Regions from separate parts of the Bacillus songklensis genome, predicted to be linked through region 2. Evidence: riboswitches for the same ligand, from Rfam matches in the RefSeq annotation. Region 2 holds a riboswitch; each other region holds the start of a gene.
The links. Region 2 has a riboswitch for S-adenosylmethionine ahead of ACFOU2_RS25600 (YezD family protein). Riboswitches for the same ligand answer to the same signal wherever they lie in the genome.
Positions count from the first base shown of each region.

Region 1 (3,405 bases), on a different contig from region 2:
CTTGTTAATCTATATTCCCAACACACTGATGCGGAATATGCTGAATGGTCTAAAAAATATTTAAGAAACCAATATGAATTTTTAGGGATTAGAACCCCTATTCGTCGTCAATTAATGAAAGAATTTGTAAAAGAAAATGGGTTGCCGCCAAAAGGGAGACTGAAAGATGTCGTTTTTTCTCTTTGGGATCTTCCGGAACGTGAATATCAACAAGCAGCATTTTTTAGCAAGTTTCTTTTCAGTAGCAAATTTTTAATGGCTTCATCTAACAGCTCAGATATAGGAGTTTTTATTTCATCCGAAAGTTATTTTAGTTAATGATATCATTTAACCTTTCCAGCGTTTGATAAAGCTTTTCTTGTTTTTAGACCACAATTTTTTATTCATATCTATCATCTCTGATGTTAGATGGGTCAAGACATCAGATCAGATTCCCATGGGCGTTAAATACCCCAATCCTTAAATCTCTTTTGACGGAAAGTATTGTTATTTATTCGTTGGAATTCAATAAGGGCAAACGTAACAAGAATTAACAGATCAAGTCATCAGAACGGACTTAGGGATCAAAGAATTAGCTGTTTGTTCAAATGGGCAAGTGTTCAAGAACATCAACAAAACAGTAAAGTAGAGAAACTAGAGAAGCGTCTTCATAGGTTTTAGAGAAGAATTTCTCATAAAAATGAACGTGTCTCCCTATCTCCAGGGAATTGTCAAGGGGTTGATCATCATTGTCGCTGTATTATTGCTGAGAAAAAAATAGCCCGCTCGGAGACATATTGTGATGCGAGGGGGCTATCGATTTTACATGTGTTGGGACACTCCATAGCAATGGGAGACAAAGAGAGAATACGTTTTAATTGCTATTTTTTTATTGACAAAACCAAAATATACTTGTATTATCTAAAGAGTCAATTTATTCATAATACTTATCAAGAGAGACCGAGGGATTAGGCCCGATGACGTCCGGCAACCCCCTTAATGGGAAGGTGCCAATTCCTGCAGAATGACTTTCATTCTGAAAGATAAGTCGAAATATAGATCATGTTTCGATGCTCTTTTCAGTTGAAAGGGGCATTTTTTGTTTGAATGATAGATTGCCAGCAGATCCTTTGAACAAGTCTTTTAACATAAAGCAATAACGATATGAGTTTGAACATATTTTCAAAGAGGCTGTCCTCCTGTGTATGTCATACATAATACCGAGAACCACTCGTTCAGAAATTCTAGTTTTAGGGAAAATGAGGTCATCATATGATTGAAATTCAAAATCTTTCAAAGGTTTATAAAACAAAAAACGGGTTAGTGAAAGGTGTGGACGATGTTTCGATCACTATTCAAGAAGGAGAAATCTATGGGATTGTAGGATATTCCGGTGCCGGAAAAAGCTCCTTGCTTCGTTGTATTAATCTATTGGAGAGACCTACCTCCGGAAAGATTACGGTTGATGGGACTGATTTAACATCTTTAAAAGGTGAAAACTTGCGTGTAGCAAGATTAAAAATCGGCATGATTTTCCAACACTTTTATTTAATCAGCCAAAAAACAGTGTTTGAAAACATTGCTTTTGCTTTAAAGGCTGCCAAAATGCCGCTGGATCAAATAAAAGGGCGGGTAGAGGAACTGCTCGAAATGGTTGGTCTTTCCGATAAAAGAGATGTCTACCCCACACAGCTGAGCGGCGGGCAAAAACAACGGGTTGCCATTGCAAGGGCGCTTGCCAATAACCCGTCCGTGCTTTTATGTGATGAAGCTACATCTGCTTTGGATCCAAAGACGACTAAGTCGATTTTGAATCTATTGAAAAAAATTAATAAAGAGCTCAACATTACCATTGTGTTAATTACTCATGAGATGGATGTTGTAAAGGAAATTTGCAACCGGATGGCCATCATGCAGGACGGAAAGGTTATTGAAGAAGGTTCTGTCTATGATATCTTCGCTAATCCAAAGACCGAATTAACAAAAGAGTTTATTGAAAGTGTCGTTTCCTTTGAAGTGCCTGAGACGATTATAAGCCGTTGTGAAGGACCTATTGTGAAGATCATGTTCAAAGGGAAAATCGCGGGTGAAGGGATTATTTCAGATACACTTCAGCAATTTAATGTGAAAGGCAACTTCCTTCATGGTTCCATTGAATATATTCAAGAAATGCCGCTTGGTATCTTTATTATGGAACTAAAAGGACAAAAGGAAGAAATCAAAACAGCCCTTCAGTATATTGGAAAACGGGAAGCGCAAGTGGAGGTGTTACGTGATGGGCATTGATTTCAATCATCTTATAGAACTAATTCCTGATATAAACCAAGCGTTTATTCAAACGATTTATATGATTACCATCTCTCTGGCAGTTTCAGTTGTCGTTGGGCTGCCAATCGGGATTTTATTATATGTCACTGATAAAGGGTTATTTTTTGAAAATCGTTTAGCCAAAACGGTATTAGATTTTGTGGTGAACATGGTGCGGTCGATTCCATTTATTATTTTACTGGTTGCGTTACTTCCATTCACAAAATTTTTGGTAGGTACAACCATTGGGCCAACCGCAGCAAGTGTGTCCCTTTCAGTTGCAGCCATCCCATTTTTTGCCCGGATTGTGGAGACTGCTTTAAGGGAAATCGATAATGGAGTCATTGAAGCAGCTGTTGCTGCCGGTGCAACTCCGTGGATGATCATAAAGGATGTATTGTTACTGGAAGCCAGATCCGGGATTATTTCGGGTATTACATTGACGCTCATTAGTTTAATTGGGTTTTCGGCAATGGCAGGTACTGTCGGAGGCGGCGGAATTGGCGATTTGGCCATTCGCTTTGGCTATTATCGATATGACAATACCATTATGATTGCAACAGTTGTCATCTTAATTGTTCTAGTTCAGGTCGTTCAGCTTCTAGGTGATTTTATCGCCAAAGTTGTAGATAAAAGATAAAGAGAAAGAAGGAGAAGATTATGAAAAAATGGCTCACAGCTCTTATTCTAGTATTCATTGTGGGAGCTTTATCAGCTTGTGGTAACTCAGGCGGCAGCGAGAAGGCAAACACAGATACGAAAGAAGTTAAATTTGGTGCGACTGCTGGCCCTTATAGTGATATGGTGAAGAAAGCTATTGCACCAGGATTGGAAAAAAAAGGATATAAAGTGGAGGTTGTAGAATTCAGTGATTACATACAACCCAATATGGCGTTAGATCAAGGTGATATTCAGGCGAATCTGTTCCAGCACACGATTTACCTTGAGAATTTCGAAAAAGAAAATAACATGGATTTAACGGCATTAATTTCGGTTCCAACAGCACCGATGGGAATCTACTCCAATACGTACAAGTCTCTGGATGAAGTAAAAGACGGAGCAACCGTTACAGTTCCAAATGATCCAACGAATGCAGCACGTGCTTTTAATACCTTGCAG
Region 1 covers NZ_JBHRZT010000072.1:110,768-114,172, forward strand. The annotation lists gene ACFOU2_RS19365 (DNA alkylation repair protein) at 1-318, shown strand, start outside; SAM riboswitch class I at 924-1,029, shown strand; gene ACFOU2_RS19375 (methionine ABC transporter ATP-binding protein) at 1,252-2,265, shown strand; gene ACFOU2_RS19380 (methionine ABC transporter permease) at 2,255-2,926, shown strand; gene ACFOU2_RS19385 (MetQ/NlpA family ABC transporter substrate-binding protein) at 2,947-3,405, shown strand, end outside.
Region 1: linked by a shared signal. The riboswitch ahead of ACFOU2_RS19375 (methionine ABC transporter ATP-binding protein) and the one ahead of ACFOU2_RS25600 (YezD family protein) in region 2 are both predicted to bind S-adenosylmethionine.

Region 2 (3,405 bases):
TCTTTTGCGGTTTTCATCAAACTGATGATTCCAACCGTAGCCAGACAACCGCTGGCTAAAACTACAAAAGCATAAAAGTCTCCCTTCAACAAAAGGGTTACTAATACATAGGAAATGACAAGGGAAACGATTGGTGACACAATCCAAACCTTTAACATTTGGGTCACGATACGCTTTTGCCATATATGCCCCTAAAAAACGCCGATTGCGCATATAAAAAGTGCTGTGCCCGGACGTTTAATAGCTCCAGAACCGTAAGACACTCCCATAGCAGCGGCCGCTCCGCTTGCTCCGATGTTTATAGCAAAGAAAAGAGCGATGACAAAAGCCGGTATAATCAACATGTCACTTCAACTTCTCTCTTATGACTCATGAAGGCCGCATTCAACCTTTTGCTGTCCTGACCATCTACCTGAACGGAGATCATTTAAATCATAAGCAGGAGACGTACAAGGTTCACAACCGATGCTCGGATACCCTTGATCGTGTAAACGATTATAAGGTAAATCGAATTTATAGACGTATCGCCAAATTTCTTTCCATGTCCAATGAATCAGCGGACAAACTTTCACTTTTTGGAAGCGAAAATCCCGATTCACAAACTCGGTTTTACTTCTTGATGGAGATTGCTCCCTTCTCAAGCCCGATATCCATGCATCCGCTCCTTCCAGAGCACGTTGTAATGGGATAATTTTACGTATATTACAGCATAGATTTGGATTGCTCTTCCACAATTCTTCTCCATATAGAATCTCTTGTTCTTTCAAATCCAGATCCGGCTTTTGCATGACGATATTTAACTTTGGAAATCTTTGTTTGATGGCATCAATCACTTCATATGTCTCTTTGAAATGCAAGTTGGTATCCAGGAAAACAATTTCGGCGTCTTCCTTTACTTTCGAGATTAAATCAATTAACACAATTCCCTCTATCCCAAAGCTGCAGGCGTATACGATAGAATCACCGTAATGCTCAAAAGCCCACTCTAGAGCCGGAATGGCTCCTTTTGTTTCATTATCTGTTGGAAAATCGGGAGTATCTTCATTCCAACTTAGAAATGTTAAACGGTCTGTCAAATTAAAACCTCCTCTTTCTTCTTATTAGGCAAAACTGCCTATTCCGATAAAAAAAGGCGGTTTTAACTCTATAAACGGTTAAAACCGCCTTTAGTTTTTCTAGTCAGCGACTTGTTAACGAATCCTTACTTTTTCGTTTTTTTCAAGCTGGACAACTTTTCCGTCCTGCACAACCAGCGTAATGGATCCATATTTCATGGTCTCCAACATTTTCACAACGTTTTTCCATACTTCATCTATATTTTCTTGCTTTACCATCACAGCCCTCCTTAGAGACGAATGCTCAATCACCATTATTCATTACAAATAAAAAAGCCCTCCATTCCAGAAAGACTGTTGAGGTAATCTATTTTACCTTATCTTCCAAAATGGTTTACATTTTGCTGGAATTAGCACCTTGCTTTTGCATTTGCAGGTTGCCGGGTTTCCACGGGCCAGTTCCCTCCACCACTCTTGATAAGTTCGTTTTTTCAAATTTTAACATATCATGGTCAATTGTCAACTAATATTTCAAAATATTCCACAAAAAATATAAAGGAAAAGTATTCCTCATATAGGGCATCCAACTTTTATTTATGTTCATTCAACTAAAAAAATTTCTCGCAAAGGATAACAGCATAATAACGGCTACCACAAAACAAACAATGACCAGGAGCTTTTCATGTTTATTTGAGGGATGCATCTTTACCTCCTTCTATTGCGAATTGTTTCACATATATAAGTAAAAAATAACCTTTTTATTATAGCATATTAGCATATGTATTCATAATGAGCATAGAAATCATTTTTGTTTCATGCATAAACCCCCTTGTTTCGTAAACATTACAAATAAAGTGAACCTTTCAGCAGTGAGAGATCCCTCCTGATGATGAAGGGTTCTGCCAGAATAAACATCTGTTTTTCGGAACGGTTATCATATTGGAGGCTTAATGCAATGGATTTACATGCTTTCTCACTAACAAACACCATTAAAGACCAGCTCAAGCAAAACTTAACACAAATCATGCTCGAGACCGAAAAGTTGATTAGTAGCCTTGATCATGATGAGTATTGTATCTTATGCGATTTTGAAACCTTACAAAAACAATTCAATGAAATTCAGTCTGTGGCGGCTTCTTATTATTTACAGCAGTATTTATCCCCCCACACCCCAAATCATATGGCTTTATCTCTGGCCGCCCATCATCTATCTGAAAGAAGACACGGGGCTCTTATTGTAATTGAGCGCACCCAGACTGTTGGAAGTCTCATTCAAAAAGGGGTGCCAATCGGAGCGACTTTAACGAACACTCTGCTTGAGTCCATCTTTTATCCAGGAAGTCCCCTTCATGACGGCGCAGTTCTCATTAGAGGCAATGAAATCGTGTCAGCAGCAAATGTTTTGCCGTTGTCCTCAATCGTTACTACTCAAAAGAAAGTAGGAACACGCCATCGCGCAGCCATCGGCTTGTCAGAACGTTCGGATGCCCTTATATTGGTAGTCTCTGAAGAAACGGGGCGCATTTCTTTTGCCTTGGATGGCACGTTATATCCCATTCATTCAACCAATAACCCTATTCTCTAAATAGATACATTCTTCCTCCTCTCGAAAAACCTGTATTTTCCTCTTTTTTTCCAAGAGGAAAATAGAGCTATTACATATTGCCATATTATTCTGATATAAGTATAATAAAAAAATTTATGTAAGAAAACCTAACACTACTTTTACATAAGCAATTTTCATCACTCCCATTCAAAAGAGAATGATGACTTTTACGTTCACTACTTTCCTATTACATTAATTACTTTTAAAGAGGGGAATGATTTCATGTCATTACCGGAAATTAGCCTGGTCTTTTTGGGATTTCATGGACAAATCATCATTGAACTCATCCAAGGTTACAGAAGCGATTTACCCACTGAGGGAAAGGTCCACCATGTGGCTTTTACTGTCTCCGATTTGGAAAAAGAAAAAGAACGGTTAAAAGAATTAAACGTTACTTTTGTCGATGAGGAAATCACAACATTGCCAAACGGAGCAAAATATTTATTTTTCTATGGACCGGATGGAGAATGGGTTGAATTTTTCGAGCCAAAAGCTTAGGACATAATGTTTATATTATACCTTCATCAAGATTGGGAAATAATAAAATCAATCTATGTGGGAGGTATTTTTTCTTGCCTGAACATTTTTTATTTCGTTTTTTTCGCCATTCTATCTTATTCCGGCTTGCTGTTCTAAGTATCTTCTTCATTACAACCTTTGGCATTACCATCCATCTATTGGAGCCGAAAAAGTTCGCATCATGGTTCGAGGGAATCTGGTGGGCCGTTGTAACTATTTCAACCG
Region 2 covers NZ_JBHRZT010000073.1:488,885-492,289, reverse strand. The annotation lists gene ACFOU2_RS25615 (hypothetical protein) at 1-183, opposite strand, end outside; partial or broken gene ACFOU2_RS25610 (inorganic phosphate transporter) at 198-344, opposite strand; gene ACFOU2_RS25605 (phosphoadenylyl-sulfate reductase) at 363-1,076, opposite strand; gene ACFOU2_RS25600 (YezD family protein) at 1,191-1,334, opposite strand; SAM riboswitch class I at 1,430-1,539, opposite strand; gene cdaS (sporulation-specific diadenylate cyclase CdaS) at 2,011-2,640, shown strand; gene ACFOU2_RS25590 (VOC family protein) at 2,785-3,159, shown strand; gene ACFOU2_RS25585 (ion channel) at 3,234-3,405, shown strand, end outside.

Region 3 (3,405 bases), on a different contig from region 2:
ATACTCCAGAGTTTGACCAACCGTGCTCATCGTCACCGATTAAACGGCGATTTGGATCGGCGGATAGAGTGGTTTTTCCTGTACCGGAAAGACCAAAAAATAAAGCTACGTCGCCTTCTTGGCCAACATTGGCTGAACAGTGCATCGATAAAATATTGTTTTCCGGAAGAAGATAGTTCATAACAGAGAAAATGGATTTCTTGATTTCTCCCGCGTATTCCGTACCGCCGATTAAAACGACTTTACGCTCAAATGAGATAATGATGAATGTCTCTGAATTTGTACCGTCCACTACCGGATCCGCTTTAAAGTTGGGGGCGGAAATTACCGTAAACTCCGCTTCATGAGAAATAAGTTCTTCTTTTGATGGACGAATGAATAGCTGATGAGCGAATAGATTATGCCATGCATATTCATTAACGACGCGAATTGGCAAACGGTACTTTAAATCTGCTCCCGCATAGCCGTTAAATACGAATAATTCTTTTTGTTCTTTTAAGTATGTTAAAACTTTTTTATAAAGAGCATCGAATTTTTCAGAAGAAAACGGTTTGTTCACTTTTCCCCAGTCGATTTTTTCTTTAGTAGATGCTTCTTCTACAATAAATTTATCTTCTGGGGAACGGCCTGTATATTTGCCTGTCTCAGCGCGAACAGCACCAGAAGAAGTAAGCAGGCCTTCACGGCGGGATAAGACTTTCTCAACTAGCTGAGGAACTGATAAATTATGATGAACTGTCGGCGATTGAAGAAGTTCGGTTAATTCAATAGAAACATCCACTGTACTCATATTTAATACCATCCTTTTATTTAAAGTTTAATTAAATGTTTGATTAGTAAACTTATAAATTAGTATAACACATTTATAAAAATAGTCTATACTATTTGAAATTAAATGTTCATATATAATGCAAAAATGGACAGTTTTTAAAGAAAATTCATAATTTAACCCAACCTAGAAGATATATTACTTTCGTTTTATTAAGGAACAATGTTGAGTTATAAATGATTGGTTCATTCTTTTACATAGGCCAGACCTTAATAACAGACTTAATGCAATTTTTCTATTACTTATGTGGATTCATATAAATATTTTATTGACATGATTCAGCGTTTTAAGGTATGATATGTCCTTGAACGGATACTCTCTTATCCCGAGCTGGTGGAGGGACAGGCCCTATGAAACCCAGCAACCATCGCCATACATATTAAATATTTGGTGATAAGGTGCTAACCTGATGCAAGGCTCTTGCCCTTGATCGATAAGAGTGAAAGGCGCTAGTGAAGATACAAACCTTTCCTCAGTAAGGAAAGGTTTTTTATATTTTTGTTTCAATAAAATGCGTTATTTTTATGAATAATAAGGGAATGAGTACCGTATCTTTTAGGTTTACAGTTAAAAGGAGGAATACTGATGTCAACAAAACGTCGTTTATTTACATCAGAGTCAGTAACAGAAGGACATCCGGATAAAATTTGTGACCAAATTTCTGACTCGATTCTTGATGCGATTTTAGCAAAAGACCCTAATGCACGTGTTGCTTGTGAAACATCTGTGACTACAGGTTTAGTATTAGTAAGTGGTGAAATCACTACATCTACATATGTAGACATCCCAAAAATCGTTCGTGAAACAGTTCGTGAAATCGGCTATACCCGGGCAAAATATGGTTTCGATGCTGAAACTTGTGCGGTTTTAACATCTATCGATGAGCAATCACCTGATATTGCAATGGGTGTTGACCAGGCGTTAGAAGCTCGTGAAGGTCAGATGACAGACGAGCAAATCGAAGCCATCGGTGCGGGTGACCAAGGTTTAATGTTCGGCTATGCCAATAACGAAACAAAAGAGCTTATGCCTCTTCCAATTTCATTGGCTCACAAGCTTGCGCGTCGTTTAACAGAAGTGCGTAAAGAAGAAATTTTACCTTATCTTCGTCCAGATGGTAAAACCCAAGTAACAGTTGAGTATGATGAGAACGACAAGCCGGTTCGTATCGATACAATCGTTATCTCAACACAACATCATCCTGAAATTACATTAGAGCAAATTCAACGCAACTTGAAAGAATATGTTATTAATCCGGTTGTTCCAAAAGAACTCATTGATGAAGAGACAAAATACTTCATCAATCCGACAGGACGTTTCGTCATCGGCGGTCCTCAAGGTGATGCTGGTTTAACAGGCCGTAAAATTATCGTAGATACTTACGGCGGTTATGCACGTCATGGCGGTGGTGCATTCTCTGGTAAGGATCCTACAAAAGTAGACCGTTCTGCTGCATATGCGGCTCGTTACGTTGCGAAAAACATCGTAGCAGCTGGATTAGCGGATAAATGTGAAGTGCAATTGGCATATGCAATTGGTGTGGCAAAACCAGTTTCCATTTCAGTTGACACTTTCGGTACAGGTACAGTATCTGAAGATGTATTAGTCGAATTAGTACGTGAAAACTTTGACTTACGTCCGGCGGGTATCATTAAGATGCTTGACTTGCGTCGTCCGCTTTATAAGCAAACAGCTGCTTATGGTCACTTTGGCCGCAATGATCTTGACCTTCCTTGGGAGCGTACAGATAAAGCAGAAGCTTTAAAAGCACAAGCTGCTGGTAAATAATAGATGTGAATCCACATAAATCATTTAATATAAGCAAAAAACGCTCATGTTAAATGATTTACGCATAAGCGGCTGACAAGCTCCCTTACGGGTTCTTGTTAGCCGCTTTTATACGAGGACCTGTATATTCGGGGATGCAAGGCAGAATGGCGTGAATAGAGGAAGAATTGATAGCGAATGTTAAAGCATGAACGTGGATTCATCTAAAAAACATCCGATCCATTTGGATCGGATGTTTTTATTTGGTGTACCAAAGAATGCGTTACATAAGAAATAAATTATGCTAATTGAATCGACTGTGTTTGGTCTGCAACAGCTAATTCATATTGCGCCAACAAACCATCAAAAATAGTTTCCCATGTTTGAGTTAAGGCGTATTGCCTGGCCTGATGACTAAGCTGCATGCGTTTATGCAGATTCTCCAGGCATAGGCTAATATAATGAACAAACTGTTCGACAGAATCGGGGTTGCATAAATAACCTGTTCGGTCATGTTGAAGGATATGCTTTACTCCACCGGCATTAGCAGCAATAGCAGGTGTTCCCGATGCTAAAGACTCTAATATGACATTTCCGAACGTTTCCGTCACAGATGGAAAAACAAACAAATCGGAAGCTGCATATACCCTGGCTAATTGCTCACCTTGAAGAAAGCCTGTAAACGTCATATGCTCGAGTGCTTCTTTGTGCAATTTCTCCTTTAAAGGGCCATCTCCTACAATGAGCCAGTGGACTTGATGCTTGATGTGCGGGGGCAAAGACCTGGCGATATTCATTAGTAGCTGCAA
Region 3 covers NZ_JBHRZT010000059.1:42,508-45,912, forward strand. The annotation lists gene pckA (phosphoenolpyruvate carboxykinase (ATP)) at 1-790, opposite strand, end outside; SAM riboswitch class I at 1,147-1,269, shown strand; gene metK (methionine adenosyltransferase) at 1,415-2,617, shown strand; gene ACFOU2_RS15075 (glycosyltransferase family 4 protein) at 2,896-3,405, opposite strand, start outside.
Region 3: linked by a shared signal. The riboswitch ahead of metK (methionine adenosyltransferase) and the one ahead of ACFOU2_RS25600 (YezD family protein) in region 2 are both predicted to bind S-adenosylmethionine.